3 regions of the Shewanella sp. SNU WT4 genome follow, and region 2 is predicted to be linked to each of the others. Evidence: riboswitches for the same ligand, from Rfam matches in the RefSeq annotation. Region 2 holds a riboswitch; each other region holds the start of a gene.
What was found. Region 2 has a riboswitch for cyclic di-GMP ahead of FJQ87_RS13845 (M66 family metalloprotease). Riboswitches for the same ligand answer to the same signal wherever they lie in the genome.
Positions count from the first base shown of each region.

Region 1: another riboswitch for cyclic di-GMP. It lies ahead of FJQ87_RS07915 (M66 family metalloprotease); the one in region 2 lies ahead of FJQ87_RS13845 (M66 family metalloprotease).
Region 3: another riboswitch for cyclic di-GMP. It lies ahead of FJQ87_RS03050 (immunoglobulin-like domain-containing protein); the one in region 2 lies ahead of FJQ87_RS13845 (M66 family metalloprotease).

Region 1 covers NZ_CP041151.1:1,761,231-1,764,550, forward strand. The annotation lists gene FJQ87_RS07915 (M66 family metalloprotease) at 1-949, opposite strand, end outside; cyclic di-GMP riboswitch class I at 1,032-1,119, opposite strand; gene FJQ87_RS07920 (LTA synthase family protein) at 1,439-3,268, shown strand.
Region 2 covers NZ_CP041151.1:3,084,774-3,088,093, forward strand. The annotation lists gene FJQ87_RS13845 (M66 family metalloprotease) at 1-1,135, opposite strand, end outside; cyclic di-GMP riboswitch class I at 1,276-1,359, opposite strand; gene FJQ87_RS13850 (IS4 family transposase) at 1,588-3,015, shown strand; partial or broken gene FJQ87_RS13855 (transposase) at 3,040-3,320, shown strand, end outside.
Region 3 covers NZ_CP041151.1:675,407-678,726, reverse strand. The annotation lists gene FJQ87_RS03050 (immunoglobulin-like domain-containing protein) at 1-1,925, opposite strand, end outside; cyclic di-GMP riboswitch class I at 1,982-2,067, opposite strand; gene ovoA (5-histidylcysteine sulfoxide synthase) at 2,519-3,320, shown strand, end outside.

The sequences.
Region 1 (3,320 bases), 1.3 Mb from region 2:
CGATAAGCTCGCCTTCAAAATACACCTCAACCCATAACTGGTTAATGTCGTTAAGCTCTGGCGTCACTAGCAGCATGGCAGCACGGTTGATCACGACATCCGGCGCATTTAACTCATCATTGCCAAAGGGGGCGGTTAAGCTGTGACTTTGCATCAAGGACACATGGGCGGCAATTTCACCATCAAGGTGATTTAAGTGGCGAATACCATCATGAAAACCCGCTTGACTGGTTTTGGTGGTGAGTGTAATCGGTTCTACGGCTACACACCCTGTGGTATTACAAGCTTCCAGGGCTAATTGATAATCAGTGTTTGGTGACAGATTACCTAGGTAGAACTCAGGGGCGGTGGCGTTAAACATTTGCGTTTTAGTTGACGGTGAACTTAAACTCAGCTGATAGTGATTACCTTCCACATGGCCTTGCCAAGTGGCAGTGGCACCAATATCAAATATGCCAGACAGGGCAAAGTCAGTAATCATAGGCGCGCTGATACACTCAGTCTTTTCAAAGCGCATTATCTTATCTTCGCTGAAACTGGGTTCTGGAAAATATTCGACAAAACAACCCTGAGTGTCGCTACTCATGCTGCCAAAATCATCATGAATGAAATAAAAACCGTAGTTATTATTCATCACTATGTCCCATTTATCATTTAAAAATGGGAACGCGGCATAATAAGGGGCTAGGGCTTCTTCGCCGCCATAAGGGAAAGGAAATTTAGGGTAATTATCATCATGCAGTTCAAAACGATAGTCGTTATAGACAATAAAGCGTTTGTTACCATCAACAATCACGCCATCATTAGCTTCACCGCGCTGTTTCATGGCTTTAATGACGCTAAACGTTTGTTCGGCAGCTTGCTGCATAGTGACTTCGGCCTGCGCCGCTAACGGCACCAATGCACTAGCTATCACTAAGGCGAGAGGGGAAAAACGAGTTTTAAACATATATCTTCCTTATTGAGCGTAGAAATTCAATAAGGCAACACGCATTACTAGACTTGCTGCATAAGGCGACAAGTCTGATACCAATGGCATCGCCGCTATCATAGGTACAAATGCCCCTTAGACCGGTGGTTTTGCGTCCCAGCCTTTCAACTGGTTTGCCTTTTTCAATGTGTCAGCAATTTTTGCTGGCGACCAATATATGGATTAATTAATCCAGTGCCAATGTAAGCATCTGCTTAACTAATTGATTTTGATGGCATTGCTGGTCTTGCTGATTCATCTTGGGCGCGCTAACCTCTAAAATAGCAGAAATGGCGCAAGTTAAGATGATGGTTTAACCATAGGCGCAAAAACCGAGATAGGCCAGGTTGCAATAAGTCGGTATAAGTTATGGAATGATTAATGACTTAAGCTATTAAATTCTTTCAAAATGAGTATGATATTGCACAATATGTTACCTAGCTTGGCTAGTTTCGGATGTAGGGCAATATGCAGCAATCAAGGATAGTTTTCCCGAAAACACGTTTACAGAAGCGCTTAGCGTTATGGCGACCATGGTTATATATGGTGCTATATACACTGGCCTTGTATAGCCTGATTCAAGTGGGGCTTGCGAGCAGTTTTGATGTCGGGGTTTGGCCTGGGGTTTGGGTTAAAGATGCCATTATTCAGCTGGTATTCGCGGCGCTATTATTTGTATTGTGCCGCAATTTTTTAGCTTGGGTCATAGTGTACACCAGCTTTACCTTAGTGCTGCAGGTCAGTAATGCGCTCAAGCTCATGATCTTAGGCAGCCCCATCATGCCTGATGACTTTAGTATCGTCGGCAATATGTTTCAGTTATTTAATGATTGGCGTTACTGGGCCTTATGGGCGGCGCTACTGATCCCATTTGGCGGCTTGATGGTCGCGATTGCTTGGCAGCGGCAGCGCACTTGGTTGCTACTGGCGTTATTGGTTGGGGCTGGATTTTTTTATGTTAATCAATCCAGTAGCTTACAAGCATGGTTTGATGTCCATGTGGGCGATAGGGTGTGGGATCAACCGGGTAACTATAAAGATCGCGGCTTGTTGCTGCATTTGACGGTAGAAGGCAGTCGCGTGATTGCGCGGGGTCAAACGAAAGTAACACAAGAGCAAGTGTTAGCCGCTAAAACCAGTATTTTCCCAGCGCAAGCCTTAGCTCCCGCCGCCAGCATTAGCGATAAGCGCAATGTTTATGTGTTATTGCTGGAATCCTTTTGGGATCCTATGGCGCTTGGCAACGTGGGCTTTAATCAAGACCCGTTTGACCCAAGGTTTCGCGATTTATGGCAAGCCACAGCCAATAGCACAGTGCTAGCGCCGGTATTTGGTGGTTATACGGCCAATAGTGAATTTGAAGCCTTATGCGGGTTTCCTGTCACCCAAAATGCGGTGTTTTTTGAGGGTTGGCTGCGCAATGAAGTGCCGTGCTTGCCGCGCTATTTATCCGATGCTGGCTATCAAACCATAGCTTCACACCCCAATCATGCGGGCTTTTGGAATCGGGTTAATGCTTATAATCGCGTAGGTTTTGATAAATACTGGTCGATTAATGATTTCCGCCAAGATGACATGAACCGCGAGTTTATGAGCGATGTGTCGTTATTTAATCAAGTGTGGGATAAAACGGCGGCTAATCGCGATAATGGCCAAGCGACGCTAAATTACATAGTCACTATTTTTGGACATTTGGATTATCCATTAAACGAGCGCCGCCCTGTGGTGATAAGCGCGACTGGCGCGAATGAGATGGCGGTGAAATATGCCAATCAAATGTACTACAAAACCCGTGAAATCATGGACTTTATTGCCACAGTGCAAGCGCAAGACCCACAAGCGTTAATCGTGATGTTTGGTGATCACTTACCGTTTCTTGGGCCTAATTACGACGGCTATACCCAAACTGGCGTCATTAGTGCTAATAAAGCGGATTTTAGCCCTGAGATGTTTGCCACGTCACTGCGCACGCCGTTAATTGTGATTGATGGTATTAATGGCCCGCAGCAATGGGGCGAGATTGCCTTGTATGAGTTGCCACGCCGGATTTTGGCCTTGCTCGGGGATACGCAGCAGAACTTGTTAACTGTGCTTAAATCGCCGCAAGCTGCCACTGTGCGCCCGCTCGCTGGGATCAGCATAGTGCAGCCGCCCGCCGGTGATAAAATGCTGTGCGCGCAGCAATCACAAACGCCTGAATGCCAAGTGTTTAATGAGTGGTTAGAGCAAGCACTGATTATTTCACAAGATATCTTTAGTGGCGCCCAGTGGAGCTTAGCGCCAACTCAGAAAGACTAGTTGGCCCTTTGGCTAGCTTGTGCTCAGATAATTGCTGTAGCAGCTAAGTCAG
Region 2 (3,320 bases):
AACTGTATTCTTCTTCGACCTCACCGCGTGCGGTAACAACTTTGTCGAGTTGCACGGGTAAATACTGACTGATTGTCAGGGTTGAAAAAGGAAAACGTTGGAATAGTTCAGCTCCATAATTACCAACATGCGTTTCCAGTGGTTTCGACGCAGGGGGTTCTGTTAACATGCCAATACGGATCATTGGCATATCAACATGGATTGGCGCACCAAACTCTATTGAATCTGCTGATAGTTCCCCTTCGCGACCATCATAGGTCATAAAAGTAAAACTCAGCCCTTGCTCAACCCAGTGCCAGGGTAAAACGCTTGAATAAGAGCGCTTAGAAAATTGAATATCAGGACGATCATCCTGACCTACCCGGTCGGTTTTCATCAACTGAGTTGGATTAGTCAAAACACGTTTTTCAACCAACATCCCCTCTTTATATACCCGCATCACAACCGTCTTCTCATCGAGGCTGTCTTTTTCAGGGGTCAGAACAAGCAATGCTTCACGATGTGTTACTAACTTTTGCTGTGATTTATCGGCATTGCTCGTCGGTTCTGAGGTTTGATTTTGAATGAAGCGAACCTGAGCAGCAAAATTACCTACCAAATGATTTTCTACTGGTAATTCATCAATAAATCCTAAGGCATCTATCGTTCTTTTATCAATAGGCAAACAGTCTTCATTTTCAGTAAAAATTAATTGATTTGAATGGGTCGCAGCAAGATAGCGAATGTTACATTTCTTATTGTCATCGAGTGGCGTGTAGCCAAATTGGTCATGGAAAATAAATACCCCATCCCACTCATTAATCAGCCTCCATGGAGCTTTGACAAAATCAAACATGGCAGCGGCAGAATTATCGGCATATTCATCTCCAGCGATGAACGGAAAGAACATGGGATTACCATTAGGCTGTATTTCATAGCGGTATTCACCGTATTTAAGGCGTTTTTTGCCATCAACAATTTCGATATTAGTCGGATCGGCAGCCAGAGCTTTTACCTCATTTATACGCGCTTGGACTTGATCTTGCATCTGCTGCATTAGCAACTGACTGGAAGGAGAACTGGTATTAGCAATTGTACTCGCCGACATGCTCATCAGCAAACTGCTAATAGCAAGAGTTAATGGTTTTATTTTCATTGATATTCCTTAATGAGTTTAAAAACTGTCAATAAGGCAAACAAAGCGATTACAAATATCTAGTCAAGCAAAAGTCCGAAAATAAAGACACGAAGTATAAATCTAAATCTAAATCTAAACAAATATTTGCTATTTAATTATTCTGCAACTCCGCTATCTTAGGTAATCCCCTTAGACCGGAAGCTTTGCGTCTCAGTATTTCTACTGGTTTGCCATTAATTTAATTATATCTTAACTTGGAATTAAAACGCCATTTTAAATTGATCCACCCCACGCCGGTTGGTAATCCTTGTTCTGGTCTAATTCCATCGGACACTTAATTTTGAGACAGTATGGTCAATAAATTAAGAGGTCGATATGCTGTCTCTTCTACACAAATTATTAGCAAAACATGGAACTTTCTTGACTGGCGATGATCAGATCATGCAAATTCACTCACTTCATCATTTTTAATGTCAATTTTTAACCCGAACAAATGGGCATATGATCACTTTCATCATGCTGAGCTAGGTGATAAACGACGAGCGGCAAGGTTAACCGTCGTCGCTGAACACATGGCGGTTGGCAGCGGTAAATCGGTTGCCAGATCTTGTAATGGTGAAGATGCCAAACTCGAAGGAGCCTATCGATTGATCCGCAATGATAATGTTAGCCCATCTATGATCAGAGCCGCCGGTTTTGCTCGCACTGCCCAAGCGATTGAAAATATAAATGAAATACTTGCTCTCGAAGACACGACAGCCCTGAGTTATAAGCACAGTGTGGCGTCTGAATTAGGGAAATTAGGCAAACCTACCGATAAGTCTCGTGGTTGGTGGGTTCATTCTGTCTTGCTACTGGATAGCCATACTTCTCGGACCTTGGGCTTGATCCACCAAGATTGGTGGTGTCGACCTGATAATCCCAACGAGGCCGATGAAAAAGAGAGCGGTAAATGGGCCGATGCATCCTATTTTACGCGGCAACGCTTGCAGGCTCACATGTCGCGAGTGATCTCAGTGTGTGATAGAGAAGCGGATATCATGCATTATTTATCGGATAAACAATCACATAGTGAACGGTTTGTGGTGCGGGCAAAACATGCAAGAAACCTAGTAGAATACGAGGCTAAGCTGTTTGAGCACATGGATAGTCATCCCGTTACCGGCGGATACACCATCGCCATCCCACAAAAAGGCATAAAGGAAGCCAGTGGGAAAAGCAAGAATCGTCCCTCGCGAACAGCCAAACTCACCCTCAAAGCCAGTGCGGTTAACATCAAACATAATCATCAGCAGCATGCGATTAATGTGGTGTACGCACAAGAGCTCAATCCTCCCCAAGGTGAAGATGGACTATCTTGGATGCTACTGACCAGTGAGCCGATTGACACGTTGGCGCAGCAACTTCATGTGATTGATATTTATACCACTAGATGGCGCATTGAGGACTTTCATAAGGCGTGGAAAACCGGCGCGGGGGTTGAAAGGTTACGCATGACATCGCCAGACAACCTTGAGCGAGCGGCCTCGATACTTTGCTTTATTGGTGTGCGGCTACTGCAACTTCGGGAAGTGATGAGCCTGCCAATTTATCTGAGAAAAAGAGGGCAAATCGAAGCAGCGCAAAGCATGGAAAATCAAAGCTGCAGCAATGTCTTAGAGAATGATGAATGGCGAGTACTGATGCAGCTCTACAAGCCAAGGGGACATAAAGGCAAAGAAGCCCCAAATATGAAGTGGGCTTATCAATCCTTGGCCAAACTAGGAGGCTTTAATGATAGCAAGCGCACGGGAATGGCCAGCTGGTCCACGATTTGGGAGGGATGGGATGATCTTCAGGCTCAGGTAAAGGGGTATCGCTTAGCCAAAGCCCTATTTGAAGCCGGAGAAACGCTATGAGATCTGATCAAGAGACAGGTCGATATGAGTTTAAAAAAATCACATAAAAGTTATCCGCAGACATTCAAAGACGAAGCCGTCTTAATGGTGCTAGAACAGGGCTATAGTATTGCTGAGGCAGCAAAGTCTCTTGGGATTAGCACAAGCCTGCTTTATAACTGGAAGGAAAAACACCAAGCATTGCAACAGGGTATCGCCCTACAAGAATCTGAACGTGATGAGTTAAAGAGATTACGTAGAGAAAACAAAGAACTACGCATGGAGAAAGAAATTCTAAAAAAGGCAAGCGCCTTCTTTGCGAGAGA
Region 3 (3,320 bases), 1.7 Mb from region 2:
CGATACTCACCAGCAATAACTTGTGCTAAAGACAGATTTACCGTTTGCTCTGCTGCAATTTGCGCGGCGAAATCGCCACCGTTAACTATCATTCCGCCAGTATCGGTCACTTTCATAGTAACCATAGCGCTGCGGTTAGTTTTAACAGTCACCGCTAAATCCACGGCGCCATCTTTGATGTGATACTCAGCAGCGATACCGCTAAGTGAAACGCTTAACTTTGGCAGTTCAGGCGATACACCGCCGTCACAATCGCTATCGCCAGCAACGCGCCACACGCCCCACTCACCTGTGCTACCAGGCTCATCACCTTGGGTCCACCAGCCAGCGCTCCAGCTCTTACCCTGATGGCTAACCACTTCATCAGCTAAATAGACTTTATCCGCCTGCCAGGCATTACCACACACCAGCGAGTCATCAGTCACGCGCACTTGACGCGAGGCTGTCACTTGTTGACCAGCATTGTCTGTCACTGAGTAAGTTAAGCTGTAGCGGCCGACAGTATTCACATCCACTTTGCCAGAAACCTGAATTTGAGCAGTAAGATCACCATCTTCCGCATCAAATGCCGTCACATCAGCTAAGGGATCAAATGCGGCGCCTAATGGCACGACGCGATTATCTAATCCACTAAAGACAGGCTTCACGCTATAAACTTCAATTTTGCGGGCATCAACAGTTTCGTTGTCATCATTATCACTGACGCGATAAGTCAGTACATATTCACCTAAGGTGTTGGTATCAACTTGGCCTTCAATCACAATGCGCGAGGTTAAATCACCATTTTCGGTATCCATAGCAGTCACGCCTGCCATAGGATCAAATGTTGTGGCATGCAGCACGCGCGCATGACCTAAGCCTGTGAATACTGGCTTACCCGCTTCTGGTACTGGCGGCACTTGGCTGTGTACAAATGGGCCATAAGCCTTAATGAAGGACTCATTGTATTCATTACCAGCCGCATCACGCCCCATATCCCAGTTAACAGACCAAGTCATAACACCACGCAGCGGCTGACCTTGGTTTTTCAAGGCTTCAAAAGCGCTGTATAAATGCTGTGGATTTTTAACATAGCCAGTGGCCGCGGCATCGTTGCTGGTTGGGATACCAAACACTAACTTGTCGTGAGGGATCTTATAAAAACTGCGACTGCCGTTAATTAATGAATCCGCAATGTAGTAGATAAACTCTTGCTTGAGTTCATCGTTGTTTTGAGCAACCCAACCTACCCCATCAATCCAGATACCATCGCCACCTTGGTTATAAAACTGCGGGTTGATCCAGTCGTAGTAGCCTTCTAAACGCTCTAAATAAGGAACGTATTTGCCACCCGTTGTCAGGTATGGGAATTCTGGAGCCATGGTAATTAAGAAGTTTTTACCTTGAGCGCGGTAGTGCTCTTTCACCATGATTAACGCCGCTGGGATAACCGTCTGGTTATCAGCAGCAGTCACCGCGGCTTGCTCTAAATCTATATCTAAACCATCAAAACCGTAGATATCGGTAAGACGAATCAGTTCATCAGCAAAGGCTTGTTCATCACCGATTTTTAATTCGATATGGGCATCGGCGCCACCTAAGGCTAATAATACGGCGCGGCCTTGACGGTTTAATTCGGCAATTTCAGCAATAAATTCTGCTTCTGATAAACCCACTTGCGGGTCTAAACGAAAGGTAGGAATACGACCTTCAGCTGTGTCATAGACCTTCATAAAAGAGATGTCGACGACGTTATACATAGGGTTAACGTCGCTTAGTTTAACGCATGGCGCTACGCCACCTTTGTAACCGCTGCCATCACACCAGTTATGCCAGTAGCCTACGACGACACCGGCTTCAGGGTTTACCATTTGCGCCTGTAGCGGCTGAGCTAGCCCAGTCAGAGCCAAGACTAACGCACTCAGTGTTAATTTCTTTATCATCATTATTTCCCGTTTCAAATAGAAACAGGTAACGCGAGTTTTTGCACTCGAACACTACCTGTGGAAGCCCCGCTATCTTATGGTTTCACCACTTAGACCGGAGGTTTTGCGTCATGCGCTTTCACGCATTTTGCCTTTATCGCAAGCAGCTTCATGACAAGATGAATCAGCCTTTACAATAACTTGAGCCGCAACAAGCTTGGCTCTAAGTAGTTATGATTGTCACCTTTAATCTTAAAATAAGCTTAAAACCATGCTTAAATATGATTAATAGCATAATTCGCACTCAAATCATTTACTTATAAAAGCAAATAACCCACATCTACCGAACCTTTCGCTCGCTAACTTCATGCTAAAACAACAACTAATCGCCACTATCTACTGGTTTAGGCCGACTAACGCTTAAGCGCTAACCATGCTTGAATATTGAAATAAATTTAGGCTTTAAAACACTCAATCCACTGAAGCAGATTGAGTCGCCATCCCACAACTGATAATGTTTATTAAGATGTTATAAACGTAAACATTATCGCCATCAATCATTATCACCTATGGTGTATATTCAATCACACGGATACGCAGATTAAGGATTGCTCGTGACCTCACTCAATCAAAGTGTTTCTCTTGATGGTACCGATGTTGAAAGTAAACGCGCCGAGATTAAGCGCTATTTCAACCATACTTGGCAGCAATATCAGCAGTTATTCGACCTTATCAATACCGATGACGCCTATTTTCTTAAGGCTGAACCGTTACGTCATCCGTTGATTTTTTATTTTGGCCATACCGCCACTTTTTATATCAACAAACTTAAACTGGCTCGCCTCATTGATGAGCGTATCAACCCTGAATTTGAGTCTATGTTTGCCATAGGCGTGGATGAAATGAGCTGGGATGATGTCAACAGTCAGCACTATGCCTGGCCAAGCGTCTGTCAAGTGCGGCGCTATCGCGATGAAGTGAGCGCTTGTGTCAATCAAGTCATAGATAACCTAGCGCTGAGCTTACCTATTACGGCGCAATCGCCGGCTTGGCTCATATTAATGGGCATAGAGCATGAAAGAATTCATCTTGAAACATCGTCTGTCATTATCCGCCAGCTGCCGCTGCATTTAGTGACGCCCTCAAGCAACTGGCATGCTTGCGAGAGCATGGCTCTAGCGCCCAGCAATCAGTTGCTGCATCAAAGCGGTGGCACTATGACGTTAGGCAAAGCCGCTACCGACATGACTTATGGTTGGGATAATGAGTACGGCCAGCAGTCAGTCACAGTGAATGACTTTGAAGCGAGTCGCTATTTAGTTAGCAATCAAGAGTACCTGGCCTTTGTTGAGGCGGGTGGTTATCAAACCTTAAGATGGTGGACCCAAGAAGGTCAGCAGTGGCTAAATTACACCC